2 regions of the Silvimonas soli genome follow, and region 1 is predicted to be linked to the other one. Evidence: riboswitches for the same ligand, from Rfam matches in the RefSeq annotation. Region 1 holds a riboswitch; the other holds the start of a gene.
What was found. A riboswitch is a leader RNA that binds a small molecule or an ion and turns the genes downstream of it on or off. The one in region 1 is predicted to bind glycine.
Positions count from the first base shown of each region.

Region 1 (8,728 bases):
CCTGCTGGTGCAGGAAATCCTCGCCAATGCCCGTGGCGCGCTGGCCGGATAAACCGGCTTTGCACCCACGCTCAAAACCCGCCCGCCATGCTTGATGTATTACTGGAAGTTGTTCTCGAAACTACTTCTCAAAATTAAGCAAACGGGCGGTTTGCAATCCGGTTGACGTTAGTACCATTTGTTTCTCCTGCGACACACACACTCACATACAAGCGGTGCGGCGCATGTAATCCTGCAGTTGTGGACGGGCCAGACAACAACCCGCCCAGTATCCCCACACAAGATTACTTTGGAGAAACACCATGAAAGCCCTGATCGCTATCGCAACTGCTGCTGGTTTCCTGTTTGCTACCCCGGTCTTCGCAGCGGATGCCAGCGCACCTGCCGCCAAGACTGCACCGGCAGCGGCTTCCACTACCGCTCACCATCACAAAGCTTCGACTAAAAAGCACAGCACCAAGAAGACCACAGCTTCTGCTGCTTCGTCGGTAGCTCAAAAGGCTCAAGCCAAACACCACAAGGCCAGCAGCGCATCCAGCGCCCACAAGGCCAAGGCACCAGCGGCTTCCGTAGCGCAAAAGGCTCAGGCTAAACACCACAAGGCCAGCGGCGCTTCTTCTGCAGCACACAAGAGCACCAAGGCATCGGCTGCACAAAAAGCCCAAGCCAAGCATCATCATCACAAGCACCACGCCCACCACAACGCTTGATCAACACAGCGTTCGGTAAAAAGCCCCATCCAATTGATGGGGCTTTTTGTTTTGGCACCGCCAGCCAGCTATTTGCTGTCAGCGCGATCAGAGTGGTGTGTTCATGTAAACCGATTGGGTCGAAAACCCGTCTTGTTGTAAAAGCGGATGGCGGTTTCGTTGAACGCAAACACTTGCAGATAGAGCGTTACCGCACCTTGCTCCTTTACCCATGTTTTTGTCGCTGCCACACCAGTTAGCCGCCTGTTTGGCAGACAAAAAAACCGGCCCCCTGATGGAGGCCGGTTGGTGTGCGCTTTGGCGAAACGCCTTCAAGGCAAATCAATACCGGTAGTGCGCAGCCTTGTACGGACCATCCTTGGGCACGCTGATGTACGCAGCTTGCTGGTCGGTCAGCGTGGTCAACTTCACGCCGATCTTCTGCAGATGCAGGCGTGCGACCATTTCGTCCAGGTGTTTTGGCAACACGTACACGCCCACCGGGTATTGATCCAGCTTGGTGAACAGTTCGATTTGCGCCAGCACCTGGTTGGCAAACGAATTGGACATCACAAACGATGGGTGGCCAGTGGCGCAACCCAGGTTCACCAGACGACCTTCAGCCAGCAAGATGATGCGTTTGCCGTCCGGGAAGATGATGTGGTCGACTTGCGGCTTGATGTTTTCCCACTCGTACTGACGCAGGCTGGCAACTTCGATTTCGCTGTCAAAGTGACCGATATTGCAAACGATGGCGTTGTTACGCATGGCCTTCATGTGTTCATGCGTAATCACCGACACGTTACCGGTGGTGGTCACGAAGATATCGCCTTGCGATGCGACATCATCCATGGTCACCACGCGATAGCCTTCCATGGCCGCTTGCAGTGCGCAGATCGGGTCGATTTCGGTAACCCAAACAGTGGCGCCCAGGCCACGCAACGATTGCGCGCAACCCTTGCCCACATCGCCATAACCCAGCACCACAGCCACTTTACCGGCGATCATCACGTCGGTAGCGCGCTTGATGCCATCCACCAGCGATTCGCGGCAGCCGTACAGATTGTCGAACTTGGACTTGGTGACCGAGTCATTGACGTTGATGGCCGGGAAAGCCAGCTTGCCTTGTTCGTGCATCTGATACAAACGATGCACGCCGGTGGTGGTTTCTTCGGTCACGCCGGTAATGTGCTTCAGGCGAGTCGAATACCACTTCGGATCTTTAGCTACTTGCGCCTTGATCGCGGCGTACAGCACTTCTTCTTCTTCGTTGGTCGGGTTAGCCACGACCGACAAATCAGTTTCAGCACGTGCGCCCAGATGCAGCAGCAGGGTTGCATCGCCGCCGTCATCCAGAATCAGGTTGGCAAATTCGCCATTGGGCCATTCAAAGATTTGATGGGTGAACTGCCAGTATTCTTCCAGCGATTCGCCCTTGAACGCGAACACTGGCGTGCCCTTGCCGTTGTGGCCATTGGCGGCGATACCGGCAGCGGCGTGGTCTTGCGTCGAGAAAATATTGCACGACGCCCAACGCACTTCAGCACCCAGCGCTTGCAGGGTTTCGATCAGCACGGCGGTCTGGATGGTCATGTGCAGCGAACCGGCAATGCGCGCGCCCTTCAGTGGCAGCGTGCTGGCACCTTGTTCACGTACGGCCATCAGGCCTGGCATTTCAGTTTCGGCAATGCGGATTTCCTTGCGGCCCCAGCTCGCCAGCGAGAGATCGGCAACGTGGAAATCGGTAAATTTGGTATCAGCCACAGCGTTCATGTGAACGTCCTTTACGTTGTGGCCGGTTCGGGGCGGGGTGAAACATCACCTGAAAACCTGCATGGCAAGTTTGAGCCCGTGTCCGGCACGGTTGTTCATCAGGTGAGCGCCGTTGAAACTCCGGGCCTGGGATGAGAACACATCTCGCAGCGCTCCCCGGAAGTGGGCGGATTATAGCAAAACTCACTCGTTGCGCATGCGACAGCATGCTGAACGGGAATCGCAAGCTGGCTACATCACCGTAGGGCGGGTGCAACCCGCCACGATTGCCACGCTAGCTCCATGAACTACATCAAATCCAGATTAGAAATCCACGCATAGGCTCGACACTTCACATAGGCCGACCGTTCAGATATGTCCAACTACCTGCGAACTCAAATCCCCGGAGGCACCTACTTCTTTACTGTAGTCACAGAACAGCGGCGGCCCATTTTGACCAACGCGGATGTTCGCAAGGCATTGCACGTTGCCATTGTTGAAACACGCAGAACACGGCCATTTCGTATCGATGGCTGGGTACTTTTGCCAGATCACCTGCACTGCATCTGGACGTTACCTGATGGGGATGCCGACTTTTCCACTCGCTGGAAGAAGATAAAACGTGATGTTAGCGTAGCGTGTGCAGAAAGCTATCTGCAACACGATTTACTCAATCCACGCCGAAGGACAAAGGGCCACAGCACACTTTGGCAGCATCGCTTCTGGGAACACGCGATCGCCAATGAACAAGAATTCAAGAGCTATCTGGATTACCTGCACTGGAACCCGATGAAGCATGGATTGATCACCCGCATCTTAGACTGGCCGTGGTCTTCGTTTCACAGATATATGCAGCAAGGCGTCTATTCTGCGGATTGGTGTATTGCATAAAACCATTGCCATTCATCAACCGGCGGGTTACACCCGCCCTACTTCATATTCGCAGCGCCTTAGTAGGGCGGGTGCAACCCGCCACCTCCATGACATATTCCCCTTGACCCGCATGAACGGCAGTTGCCAAGCGGGCGTGGGCTGCGCATAATCCGCCCGTCATGCAGGAGAGTGTTTTGTCCGCAATGGATGAAGCCGCCGAAGGCGCAAGCGCACCCGCAATCGCTCAGGCAAAAGGACTGTATGACATCGGCCGCAAAGGCCGCTGAAGAAAAGGGTTAGGGCAAGACGCCAGGCCGCAGACAGTACTTTGCTGTACGGCAAGGCCGGGCAACGCAGCCATCACCTTTTTATTCAGTGGCGGGCTGGAAAAACTCTGGAGAGCGGCGCGGTTGTTGCGCGCACACCGAAGGGGCTAAGGGCGACAGTGCGTGCATACGCCATCGCCTGAAAATCTCAGGTGCCGGGACAGAGGGGTGTGGTAAGCCGCAGATACGGTGTACGTATTTGCAATCCACACGCCCAGGAAATCCCGATGACCGCTCCACGCACCCCGCTGCAACCCGACTCAAGCACATCCAGCGCCACTGTGGGGGTACCCCCGAGGGGTACACCGCTGTACCAATCCCACCTCGACGCTGGCGCGAAGATTGTCGACTTCGCGGGCTGGTCCATGCCGATTCATTACGGCTCCCAACTCAAAGAACACGAAATCGTGCGCGCCGATGCAGGCATGTTCGATGTTTCGCACATGGTGGTGCTCGATATCACCGGTGGCGATGCCAAGTCCTGGTTGCAAGGCATTCTGGCTAACGATGTGGCCAAGCTCGGTTACATGGGCAAGGCGTTGTATTCGGGCTTGCTGACGCCTGAAGGCACGGTGATCGACGATCTGATCGTCTATCTGGCCGAAGATGGTTATCGCATGGTGGTCAACGCCGGTACACGTGAGAAAGACCTGGCGTGGCTGCGCAAAACGAGCGAAGGCCGCGAGGTCATCCTGACCGTGCGTGATGATCTGGCAATGCTGGCGGTGCAAGGCCCCAACGCCATCAACAAGGTCTGTAGCGTCAAGCCGCAATGGGCAGATGCGATCCGCGCGCTCAAGGTATTCCAGGGTGTAGCGATGGGCGAATGGTTTGTGGCCCGTACCGGCTATACCGGTGAAGACGGCCTGGAAATAATGATTCCAGCCACCGAAGCTCCGGCATTTTTCTCGCAACTGATCGCTGCCGGTGTCGCGCCGTGTGGTCTGGGTGCACGCGACACGCTGCGGCTGGAAGCAGGCATGAACCTGTACGGCCACGACATGGATGAAACCATCAGCCCGCTGCAAGCCGGTATGGGCTGGACTATCGCCTGGGAACCCGCCAGTCGTGACTTTATTGGCCGCGCCGCGCTGGAAGCTGAAAAAGCCGCTGGGGTTGCCATGAAACAAGTCGGCCTGGTGCTGGAAGGCCGCGGCGTGCTGCGTGAAGGCATGCGAGTGGTGGTTGCAGGCGCTGGCGAAGGCGTCATCACCAGCGGCACCTTCTCGCCCACGCTCAAACACTCAATTGCCATCGCCCGCGTACCTGCCGCAGTCGGCAGCACCGCAGAGGTGGATCTGCGTGGCACACTGACGCCTGTGCGCGTGGTCAAGCTGCCATTTGTGCGCCTGGGCAAGAAGGTCTTTGACTAAATCAATCTGCGTGGCGAGCCGTGGGCAACGGCTCGCCCACTTGTAATCCGGATTTACTGGTTCTGAATTTTTCTGAAGCAGTAACAAGCATTTAAACCCATTTGAATCGAGAGAGAACCATCATGCTGGATATCCCTGCAGAACTGAAATACGCCGCCAGCCACGAGTGGATGCGCCTGGAAGCCGATGGCACCGTCACTGTGGGCATTACCCACCACGCGCAAGAATTGCTGGGCGATCTGGTGTTTGTGGAGTTGCCAAAAGTAGGCACGACGCTGGCTAAAGAAGAACAAGCTGGTGTGGTTGAATCCGTAAAAGCCGCGTCTGACGTGTACGCACCGATTGCCGGTGAAGTGGTCGCCATCAATACCGAACTGGAAGCAGGCCCGGAAATCGCCAATACCGAGCCGTACTCCGGCGGCTGGTTCTTCCGCCTCAAGCCGGCCGATGCCGCCGATCTGGACGGCATGTTGTCCGCCGAAGACTACGCCCGCGAACTCGGCGCGTAATACCTGTAGGGCGGGTGTAACCCGCCGCCGCCCGCCCTACATGTTTCACCCATTTGCCCTTGCCCACTTGCCGCAGCTTGCCTGGATTTGCCCTAAATGACGACGCTCTCAGAATTGTTTAACCACGACGATTTCATCAACCGTCACATCGGTATTGATGAAGCCGACGCTACCGCCATGCTCGCCACGCTGGGTCTGAAATCCAGCGCAGAACTGGTTGACCAAACCGTGCCTGCCGGTATCCGTTTCAACCAGAAGCTGGCCTTGCCGGATGCGATTTCCGAAACTGAGGCGCTGATCCGCCTGAAGGAAATTGCCGGCAAGAACCGCGTCAATAAATCGTATATCGGGCTCGGTTATCACCCCACACGCCTGCCTAACGTCATTTTGCGCAACGTACTGGAAAACCCCGGCTGGTACACCGCCTATACACCGTATCAGGCCGAAATCGCCCAAGGCCGACTGGAAGCATTGCTGAACTACCAGCAAATGGTCATCGACCTGACTGGTCTGGAATTGGCCAATGCTTCGTTGCTGGATGAAGCCACCGCTGCTGCTGAAGCCATGGCCATGGCACGCCGCGTATCCAAAGCAAAAGCCAACCAGTTTTTTGTGGATGAGCGTGTGCTGCCACAAACGCTGGATGTGCTGAAAACCCGCGCCGATCATTTTGGCTTTGAACTGGTGGTGGGTCATGCCGAAGCAGCCGGTGCCAATGAATACTTTGGCGTGCTGTTCCAGTACCCGGGCGAAAACGGTGAACTGGTCGATCTGACCGGTTACATTGCCGCCGCCAAGGCCAAGGGTGCCGTGGCGATTGTCGCTGCCGACATGATGGCGATGGTGCTGCTTAAATCCCCGGGCGAAATGGGCGCCGATGTCGCGATTGGCAACACCCAGCGCTTTGGCGTGCCTATGGGCTTTGGTGGTCCGCACGCCGCGTATTTTGCGTTCAAAGATGAAATGAAACGCTCGGCACCAGGCCGCATCATTGGCGTGTCGGTCGATGCCGCTGGCAAACCGGCACTGCGCATGGCGCTGCAAACCCGCGAGCAACATATCCGCCGCGAGAAAGCCAATTCCAATATCTGTACCTCGCAAGTGCTGCTGGCCAATATCGCCGGCATGTATGCGGTGTACCACGGCCCAGCGGGCATCAAACGCATCGCCGCGCGCATCCATCGCCTGGCCGCGCTGTTCGCCACCGGTGTGCAGCAAAGTGGCGGCAAGTTGGTGTTCAACAAGTTCTATGACACCGTGCAAGTCGATCTGGGCAGCAAGGCCGACTCCGTTTATCACGCAGCATTGGGCGCTGGCATCAATCTGCGACGCGCTGGCAACGGCGTGCTAGGCGTGGCATTCCACGAAAAAGCCACCGAGCGCGATCTGGAAACGCTGCTTGGCCTGTTCACCGGCAAAGTGTTTGATCTGGCTGATCTGGATAAGGCCGTCAGTGCCGACTTCATTCCGGCTGGGCTGAAACGTGAATCGGCCATCCTCACGCATCCGGTCTTCAACACCCACCATAGCGAGCACGAAATGCTGCGCTATTTGAAGAAGCTGGAAAACAAAGACCTGGCGCTGAATCACTCGATGATTTCGCTCGGCTCTTGCACCATGAAGCTGAACGCCACTAGCGAAATGATCCCGGTCACCTGGCCGGAATTTGCCGAGCTGCATCCGTTTGCGCCGGTCGATCAAACCACGGGTTATCTGGAAATGATCGACGGCTTGGCCGAACAACTCAAAGCCATCACCGGTTTTGATGCGATCTCCATGCAGCCGAATTCCGGCGCGCAGGGCGAATACGCCGGTCTGCTGGCAATTCGCCGCTATCACGACAGCCGTGGCGACCAGAAGCGTGATGTGTGCCTCATCCCACGTTCCGCCCACGGCACCAATCCCGCCACCGCCCAGATGATGAGCATGCGCGTGGTGGTGGTGGCGTGTGATGACAACGGCAATATCGATATCCCCGATCTGAAAGCCAAGACCGAAGAGCACGCAGCTGATCTGGCCGCGCTGATGCTCACTTATCCGTCCACCCATGGCGTGTTTGAAGAAGCCGTGAAAGAGATTTGCGATCTGGTGCACAGTCACGGCGGTCAGGTTTACATGGATGGCGCCAACCTGAACGCGCAGGTCGGGCTGTGTCGCCCGGCTGATATCGGTGCCGACGTATCGCACATGAATCTGCACAAAACGTTCTGCATTCCGCACGGCGGCGGCGGTCCGGGCATGGGTCCAATTGGCCTGAAAGCGCATCTGGCGCCGTTCATGGCCAGCCATGTGGTCACGCCGGTACCGGGCGCGCAGAGCGGCATGAGCGCGGTATCCGCCGCGCCATTTGGTAGCGCCAGTATTCTGCCGATCAGCTGGATGTACGTGACGATGATGGGAGCGGAAGGTCTGCGCCTTGCCACCGAAGCCGCGCTGCTGAACGCCAACTACATCGCCACCCGCCTGGCCGAGCATTACCCGGTGCTGTACACCGGCAGCAAAGGCCGCGTCGCGCACGAGTGCATTATTGATCTGCGCCCGCTCAAAGCTGCATCCGGCGTGACTGAAGTCGATATCGCCAAGCGCCTGATGGATTACGGCTTCCACGCCCCGACCATGAGCTTCCCGGTTGCGGGCACGTTAATGATTGAGCCAACCGAATCCGAATCCAAAGCCGAACTCGATCGCTTCATCGACGCCATGATCAGCATCCGTGCTGAAGCCGCCAAAGTGCAAAGCGGTGAATGGCCCGCCGAGGACAATCCGCTGCACAACGCGCCGCACGCCCAGGCGGACGTAGTTGGCGAATGGTCTCACCCATACAGTCGTGAGGTTGCGGTGTTCCCGCTGCCGTACGTGGCGACCAACAAGTTCTGGCCAACCGTGAAGCGCATCGACGATGTGTTTGGCGACCGCAACCTGGTTTGCAGCTGCCCGAGCATGGATAGCTACGCTTGATGTGGTTTGGTGTTTGATCTTCTTTGCAGAAATGAAAAGGCCTCCCGCTGCGGAGGCCTTTTCATGTAGGGCGGGTTGCACCCGCCCTACATGATTTCGCAGCAAGAACCGGATATCGATATACAGACGAGCCGGGCATAAAAGAGTCTCCAACTCCAAAGAGACTTTTATCATGGCTTTTCGCATTACAGGCGTCGACCCAACCCCGTTTACCCATCTTTATGGATTGTCTGACGCCGAACTCGCCA
Region 1 covers NZ_CP106736.1:2,523,334-2,532,061, reverse strand. Annotated here, with positions in the region: gene N7220_RS11660 (copper homeostasis protein CutC) at 1-52, shown strand, start outside; gene N7220_RS11655 (hypothetical protein) at 303-710, shown strand; gene ahcY (adenosylhomocysteinase) at 1,032-2,462, opposite strand; S-adenosyl-L-homocysteine riboswitch at 2,560-2,624, opposite strand; gene N7220_RS11645 (REP-associated tyrosine transposase) at 2,817-3,332, shown strand; glycine riboswitch at 3,487-3,584, shown strand; glycine riboswitch at 3,699-3,814, shown strand; gene gcvT (glycine cleavage system aminomethyltransferase GcvT) at 3,868-5,013, shown strand; gene gcvH (glycine cleavage system protein GcvH) at 5,136-5,522, shown strand; gene gcvP (aminomethyl-transferring glycine dehydrogenase) at 5,619-8,480, shown strand; gene N7220_RS11625 (DUF1203 domain-containing protein) at 8,653-8,728, shown strand, end outside.

Region 2 (8,728 bases), 1.2 Mb from region 1:
ACCACCGAAAGTGGCGATTGCATGCTGCAGCAAATGATCGAAGGTACAGCCCGCCGTCCGTGGGTTTACCGTCGTTTACTGCCGGAGCTGGCAAGCTGGCTGGATGGCCATATGCCGGGGTCCATTCATGGTTACCTGTTGCAGGCACTGCAAAACGGTAATCTCGGTTTGCACTATGCCTCGCCCATTGCGGCAACAGCAGAAGCCCCGGAGATGCTGCTGACGTTTTACTGCATCTACGTATTGTCTTTGCTGGCTTTTTTTGGCGCGGCCTTGTTGCTGTGGCGCATTGGCACGCATCTGACCTCAGATAAGGTGGCTTCGGCTCTGGCGGCCCTGATCTTTGTGCTCGCTTTCCCGATATTCCTCACCGTGGGCGGCAACTTCTACGACTTTACCGAGTTGTTTTTCTTTGCTCTGGCCAGCTGGATCGCATTAACCCAGATGCCATACTGGCTGATCTTGCTGGCACCGGTAGCTACGTATAACAAAGAGTCATTCTTCTTTTTTCTGGTCACGCTTTATCCGGTGCTGGTGGCGCGCTTTGGCTGGCGCCGTTCGGCGGGCTGGTTGAGTGTGGCCGTACTGGCCAGCGGCGTTGCGTACTGGTGGGTGAAATCACGTTATATCGGCAACCCTGGCGGCATGGTGGAGTTTCATCTGAGCGACCATATCGAGTATTTCCGGCGTTTCCGCCATTACGGACAGTTTGAATTCCAGTACGGCATGCTGGCGCCGCGTGGCTTCAATATCATCAATATCCTGTTGGTGGTGTTGCTGGTGCGTAGCGGCTTCAAGCGTTTGCCTACGGCTATGCGCCGACAAATCCAGCTGGCGCTGGTTATCAACGTGCCGCTGTTTTTGCTGTTCTGCTACCCGGGCGAGTTGCGCAATCTGAGCATGCTTTACCTGGGACTGGTGGCAATGCTGGCCTGTGCACTGTCACATTGGTTGAGCGGATTTTATCGATCCCGCCCGCCAACGCCATTGAATGGCGGATGACAGTCTGCGGTAGACTGCACGGCATCTTTTTTGCCCGAGTTTGCCGCCATGCAGGACTACACTTCTAATCCGACTCAATCCGGCCAGCGGCGCTTGGCCGGGCTGCTGAAGCTGGGCGCACTGGTGCTGCTGGTAGCGGCGATTGTGCTGGCCGGTCGGCAATACCAGTTTTTGCAAGGCTCGGTGACTACCCAAGGCAAGGTGGTGCAATTGCTGGAGCAAAACCGCAGCCAGAGCACGGCCAACGCCGGTACCCGCAAATCCTCCGTGTATACACCCGAAGTCTCCTTTACAACGCCCAGCGGAGCGGTGGTTCATTTTGTGTCGCTGGTGGCGTCAGATTCACCGCAATTGCAAGCCGGGCAGGCCGTTACCGTACGGTATTGGGCCGATAACCCGTCGCATGCGCAGCTGGACCGCTTTGTCGATCAGTGGCTGGCCGCATTGTTGTGTGCGGTAGGGGCAATTGTGCTCGGGCTGCTGAGCTGGTCACTGCGGGGCGGGCGTTCGCGCTGAGTGCCTGCCGGGCGCGCCGTGTTGCCTGGCGAATCCGGTTGCACCCGTCGCTGCCTGCGGTACGATGCAAGGCTACGCAACCAATTTATCGGGGCTGCCATGCTGCAATCCATCCGTTCTTTTGAACCCGAATTGATCGAAATCCGCCGCACCATTCATCGCCATCCGGAACTGGGCTTTGAAGAAGTACAAACCAGTGATCTGGTTGCCAGCAAGCTGGCCAGCTGGGGCTACGAGGTGCATCGCGGCCTGGCCAAAACCGGCGTAGTGGGTGTGCTCAAGGCCGGTACCGTCAGCAAGACACTGGGCTTGCGCGCCGATATGGATGCCTTGCCGATTCATGAAGCGTCGGCCAAGCCGTGGTCGAGTCAGGTGCCAAACCGCATGCATGCCTGTGGTCATGATGGCCATACCACCATGTTGCTCGGCGCCGCCCGTTATCTGGCGCAAACCCGCGCATTCAACGGCACGCTCAATCTGATCTTTCAGCCCGCAGAAGAAGCACTGGGCGGGGCAGAGAGCATGGTCCAGGCTGGCCTGTTTGACCGATTTCCGTGCGATGCGCTATTTGGCATGCACAACATGCCCGGCTTGCCGGTGGGCCAGTTTTACTTTCGCAGCGGTGCCTTCATGGCCTCGGCCGACAGTTTGCTGGTTACCATCACCGGGCGCGGCGGCCATGGCGCTTTGCCACACACCACGGTTGATCCGGTGGTAGTGGCGGCCAGCATTACGCTTGCGCTGCAAACCATTGTGTCGCGCAATATTGATACCCAGCAGGCCGCAGTCATCACCGTGGGTTCGATCCAGGCGGGTGATGTTGCCAACGTGATTCCCGGCCAGGCCATCATGAAACTGAGCGTGCGGGCGCTGGATCGCCAGGTCCGCAAAACCTTGCTGGAACGGATTGGCGATGTGGTGCGCTTGCAGGCGCAAAGTTTTGGTGCAACGGCCAGCATAGAGACGCAGCACGGCACACCCGTGTTGATCAACGACGAAACCCAGACGCGCTTTGCCCACGGTGTGGCCGCCAGCGTATTTGGCGACGAGGCCGCGCATTACGGTGCCCGGCCATTGATGGGCAGCGAAGACTTTGCCTATATGCTCGAAGCCAACCCCAATGGCTGTTATTTCTTTATCGGGAACGGCGATGGCGCCGGGTCGTGCATGATCCACAATCCGGGGTATGACTTTAACGATGGGTGCCTGACCCCTGGCGCGACCATGTGGGCGGCGCTGGCCGAGGCTTACCTGAAGTAAAACGTTGTGTTTATCTGTTTCTGATGACAAAACCCCGGCCCACCGGGGTTTTGTTTTTTGGACGACGCAACCGTGGGGATCGGCAGGAAATTTGTAGCTCAAGGTATCCGCAGCATGCCCTGAAACCGGCGGCTACAAAGGTCGCCCGCTGCTACAAACACCAATACACAGCCATTCATTTACCGCTAAACCACCATGCTATTGTCAGCGCCTCTTCACCATTTGGGTGACAGACACTGCGCAGGAGTAGTGGTTTATGGGGAACAAACAACGCATACCCGCGCTGGCTTTGGCGGTGGTTTTTTCTGGCTTGGCCCTGATGGCGTGGGCGGCTGACGGTGTACCGCCACCTTCTTTGCTGGACACAGACTTGAGCGCTTCGGCACCGGCTGGCCAGTGCAGCGCACCACCGGGGCAGGCCGGTGAGCAAGGCAGTGGTAATGGGCACAAGCAACATCGACGGCCGCCACCCGGGATGGATGGCGACAATGGCGACGGCCCTCCGGATGGTCCGCCGCCGGGTGGTAAAGAGGGCCATCGCCCGCCCCCGCGTGACGGCTCCGCACCGCAAGGCGTGCCACCTTCGGGTTGTGGCGTGCAGTAACTTTGTGACTCGGCTTTTGTTTGAGTCAATGTCAGGACAAACGACTTACCCGATTTTTTGTTGGACCGTGCGTACTGTTGGCCGCACGTTGCGTACTTCCCTGGGAACTGGTGTTGTAGTGTGACGCCTCAGGCCGCAAGCGGGTTGCTGACCCTCGCTGCGGTCTTTTTTTTGCGCTTGGGCATGCCGACTGAGTTCAATCAGCCGACAGTGCTTCACGCAGGGCACGCATGCCAATCAGCTTGAAACCGCGTTCGTCAATGGCGCTACGCAATGCCGCACTGCCCAGTAGCTCGCGATCCGCCAGACGGGTGCGGAAGTCCCGGGCGGCAATGGTGCGCAGCTCTGGCGTATCGTCGGCGGGATGGCAAACCAGCACGTGCACGCCTGCGCCACGGCTATCGAGCCAGTCGCAGGCAAATGCCAGTCGTTCTGAATGCTCAAGCTGCTTGTTGAACGGCAAGCCCATCACGCTGGCGACCAACACAACTTTGCCTGCCGCCGCCCGGTATTGAGCGACCACCTCTGCCGCTTCTTCCAGCGGAATCACGCACATCTGGGCAACCTGCCCGGCATCGATATCTGCAATCAGCGGTGGCACGCCATTTTGGGCGGCTAGTTCCAGGTAGATCGGCATCAGTTTGGGGTGATACAACGTCAGCATGTGGCTATCCACATGCGTGATATCGATCCCGAAAGCGGCGGCACGCTCGATTTGCGCGGTCAGTTCTTTGCGTGCGGCATCTACGTTGGCCGACTGGTGGGTCGGGCGCGCCAGCGAATGCAGATAACCGTGAGCATCCAGCAAGCCACTGGCTGGATCGCTGGTGGTGAGCGCACTCCAGCGATAGTCAGTCCACTCGCAATTGAGCGTCAGATGCACGCCCAGATCAGCGGCTGCACCCAGCTCTTTGGCCGTGCGGGCCGCATATGGAAACCAGCTACAAGGCACCATGGTCGAGGCGGAAGTCAGGGTGCCGATCTCTACCAGCGAGCGCCATGCGCTGACGGTAGCCTGGCACATGCCGATATCGTCCGCGTGCGTAACCAATAGACGATCACTGGCTTGAAAACCGAGGCGTTCTTGCAAGGTAGGCATGGTGCTTTCCTGTTTCTGGTTTGGATGGGCCGAGCCAGTATAGGCCTGGCGCTTTGATCGCTGACGTTACCGCCATGCAAGCGCGCAATGTCGGCAAACTCTGTTCCTGCCAAGGCAGTTGGCGCGAATGTCGCAGCGACCGATCATGGCGTAGAACCCTGATTGACATGCCATTGCCATCTCTCTACATTGCCCTCAGCTCTGACAGCTGCGCAGGAGAGACCACCGCTGGTGGCGCCGAAGGGGTATCGCCCTGAAAACTCTCAGGCAAAAGAACTGTGCTGCCATAGGGCTCTCTGGAGAGTGGGTCGCATGACCCCGCCGAAGGAAGCAAGGCGCCCATAGCGGGTGCCGCAATCTCTCAGGCACCAAGGACAGAGGGGGCAACATCCGGCTGGATACGGATGGGCTCTTGCTTTGGTGCCATTGCGCTTTGCGCGCCACAATCCCACCGCTCCCGCCGCCCGATTCAGCACAGTACGCTGGCCTGACGATTAGCCCGGCCAGTCAGAGAAGGTGCTTATGGCAATCAGCGTGTTCGACCTCTTCAAAGTGGGCATCGGCCCATCCAGTTCACACACGGTTGGCCCCATGCGCGCCGCCCGGCAATTTGCCCTGCGGCTGGCCAAAGATAGTTTGCTCGACCAGGTGACTAGCGTGCGCGCCGAACTGTTCGGCTCACTCGGCGCAACCGGCAAAGGTCACGGTTCGGATATTGCCGTGCTACTGGGCTTGAGCGGCGCCGAGCCGGATACAGTGGATGTCGATCAGGTCGCCGCGCAGGTAGCGGCGATTCGCAGCAGCCAGCAACTGCTGGTGTTGGGCACGCACGCGGTGGCTTTTCGCGAACCCGAGCATCTGACGCTGCACAAGCGCAAAACACTGCCATTTCATCCAAACGGCATGATCTTCGAAGCTTCCGACGTCGCTGGGCAGGTGTTGTCGCGGCGCGCGTATTTTTCGGTGGGTGGTGGTTTTGTAGTTGATGAAGCGGCCATTGATGCCGGTTTTGCGCCACCTGACGTAACCCACATGCGCCACCGTTTTGCCACTGCCGCCGAGTTGCTGGCACTGTGCGAATCGGAGCAAAAGTCGATCAGCCAGATCATGCTGGAAAACGAACTCACCTGGCGCGACGAGGCCACCGTGCGCCACGACTTGCTGAATATCTGGCAAGTCATGCAAGCCTGTGTGCGCCGTGGCTGCGAGCGCGAAGGCATCCTGCCCGGAGGCATGAAAGTGAAACGCCGCGCCGCCGAACTGCAACGCAAACTGCTGGCCACGCCTGAGGCTGGTCTGCGCGACCCACTTACGGTTATGGATTGGGTCAACCTGTACGCGCTGGCGGTGAATGAAGAAAACGCCGCCGGTGGCCGGGTGGTAACGGCCCCCACCAACGGCGCCGCCGGCATCATCCCCGCAGTCATGCATTACTACATACGCTTTGTGCCCGGCGCGAATGAAGATGGCATCGTGCGTTTTATGCTGACGGCGGGAGCGATTGGCATTTTGTTCAAGCTGAATGCGTCCATTTCCGGGGCCGAAGTGGGTTGTCAGGGTGAGGTGGGTTCTGCCTGTTCTATGGCCGCTGGCGCTTTGGCTGAAGTGCTGGGAGGTACGCCGCAGCAGGTTGAAAACGCCGCCGAGATTGGTATGGAACACAACTTGGGACTGACTTGCGACCCGGTGGGCGGACTGGTGCAGGTGCCATGCATTGAGCGCAACGCCATGGCGTCAATCAAAGCCATTAACGCGGCACGGATGGCATTGCGGGGAGATGGCAGTCACTTTATTTCGCTGGATCGGGTGATCCGCACCATGCGCGATACCGGGCGGGATATGAATACCAAGTACAAGGAAACGGCGAGAGGTGGGTTGGCGATCAATATTGTTGAGGTGCCGGTGAATGTGGTGGAGTGTTGAGGTTGTTTTTGGCTGGCGATTTGGAAGGGGATTTGGCGCGGGGCGATTATCCACCGTGGCAGCAGTTGCGATGAGACGCGTTTTTGTAAGGCGGGTGCAACCCGCCGTTGCGGATTGGGTTTCAGCTTCAAAAGCTTGTTTTGTTTGTGCCTACGGCGCGAGTGAAAAGCGTTTGATACCCGGTGGTGATCGGGGGCACGTTTCATATGCAAAAGACACTAATCGTGCAACTTGCGTCGCCAAAGAAAGGTAACCCAAAGTCCCGTAGAGCGGGATAGCAAAAGGCGACCCGGGCGCGAGCGTCGGCGGGGCCCAAAGTCAAAAGCCGTGCCCATCGGGGGCACCCCCACAACGATGCAAAATGCTTCGAATGCGGTTGCAGGGGGAAGAACCGTCTGTTTGCCAAGATGGTCTACGCGCACCCTGCGTGCCCTCGGTCGGCCCGGAGCCTGGGTCTCCGGCTCTCGGTCGGCGTGGTGAGCATGGATGATGAGCCTGGAAGTAACGGCGATGCGATGCCCCTCTTTTCCAAAGAGGGGTTAGGGGAGATTGGGTTTTGGGTGGATTTGGCAGCGGTGGTGAACTCCATATTGCAGCCATCTCCCCCCGCCCCTCTTCCAAAAGAGGGGAGCTAAGAGCAACAGCAGATACCTTCGGCATCAATACTACCTCGTCATTCCCGGCCTGGGCGGCCCCCTTGGCGGGAATCCAGCGGCTACGTTCGCCATCGCTCCCTTGGCAGGAATTCAGTGCAATGGCGATTTACAACTGCGAAAGAACATAAACAGAAGCAATTCGCAAACAAACGATGTGCTTTTCAATTCACCTTTCACCACCGGGCCGAAGGCACTGACGCTCTGGGCATCACATCTCCCCACCCACCAACGCCTGTGCCAACCCACTCGCCCGTTTTGTCTTGCGGGCAACAGCGGTTTCAAATGCCTGCTGCCCCGGTGTTACCAACGTAAAGCGCTCGCGGGCGCGGGTGATGCCGGTGTAGACCAGCTCGCGGGTCAGGATCTGGCCACCGTCGACGGGTAGTACCAGCACGGTGTGTTCAAATTCGGAGCCCTGCGATTTGTGTACGGTCATGGCAAATGCGGTCTCGACATCTGCCAAGCGGCTGGCGAGGACTGAGCGCACGGTGTCGCCATCCAGAAAATACACGCGCAGCGCACTTTGGCCGGCGGGTGGCGGCAGGGCGATGCCGATGTCGCCGTTGAAGACGTTGGTGCTGTAGTCATTGCGGGTCACCATCACCGGACGGCCGGCGTACCATTCACCGGTTTTGCGCAGTAGCTTTTCTTCTGCCAGCGCCTGTTCAATGGTGCGATTCAACCCGGCAACGCCCCAATCGCCGTCGCGTAAAGCGCACAGGATGCGGAAGCGATCAAACGCCGTGAGCACTTGTTTGACCCAGACATCGTGACTAGCGGCGTCGCTCAATTGCGGTGATGCAACGAGCTCCAGATAACTGCGATAGCCACCGGGTGCACCTTCGCGGCCGCACAGTGCCAGCGCGACAATATCCTGAGGATGGGCGCGATTGAGCCATTGCAGGTCCGGCCCGACGGGCGTCTGCAGTGTCGTCAATGCCTGGGTGATCTCGCCCGCGTTCACGGCTAGCGCCAATTGACCAATCGGCCCGCCAAAGCGGCGGCTGACGCGCAGCATCACCGTTTGCTGGGCCAGCGCGTTGCCGGGCTCGATATATTTCGCGGGCAAGGTTTCGCCGGTGGCAGCGGTTACGAATGTGGCGGTGTCTGTCGTGTAATGGCCTGCTTCGGCATCGCGGCACAAATCGCCCATCACTGCGCCAGCCTCAACCGAGGCCAGTTGATCTTTATCGCCCAACAAAATGACGCGGGCGTGAGCGGGCAGGGCGTCCAGTAACGCCGCCATCATTTCCAGATGGATCATTGAGGCTTCGTCGACGATCAGCACATCAATATCCAGCGGATTGCCCGCGTGATGTTTGAGCTTGCGGGTATCCGGGCGGGCGCCGAGCAAGCCATGCAGCGTACGGGCGGCACCCATGCGGTCGGCCAGCGTTTTAAGCGGCAGTTCGTCGCCCAGGTTTTGCTGCAAACCGTCCAGTGCTTTGTCGATGGATTGCTTGAGCCGCGCCGCCGCCTTGCCTGTGGGCGCGGCCAGCGCGATGCGCAGCTTGTCGGCGTCGTCGGCGGTGGCAAACAACAGGGCCAGCAGGCGCGCCACGGTGTAGGTCTTGCCGGTACCAGGCCCGCCAGTGATGATCGCCAGTTGCCCGCGCGTGGCCACGGCACAAGCCACCTTTTGCCAATCGGGTTCGTGCTGACCGGCTG
Region 2 covers NZ_CP106736.1:3,750,756-3,759,483, forward strand. Annotated here, with positions in the region: gene N7220_RS17155 (hypothetical protein) at 1-1,002, shown strand, start outside; gene N7220_RS17160 (DUF3592 domain-containing protein) at 1,051-1,518, shown strand; gene N7220_RS17165 (M20 aminoacylase family protein) at 1,618-2,778, shown strand; gene N7220_RS17170 (hypothetical protein) at 3,035-3,382, shown strand; gene N7220_RS17175 (ChbG/HpnK family deacetylase) at 3,579-4,481, opposite strand; glycine riboswitch at 4,685-4,770, shown strand; gene N7220_RS17180 (L-serine ammonia-lyase) at 5,004-6,404, shown strand; gene recD (exodeoxyribonuclease V subunit alpha) at 7,269-8,728, opposite strand, start outside.
Region 2: linked by a shared signal. The riboswitch ahead of N7220_RS17180 (L-serine ammonia-lyase) and the one ahead of gcvT (glycine cleavage system aminomethyltransferase GcvT) in region 1 are both predicted to bind glycine.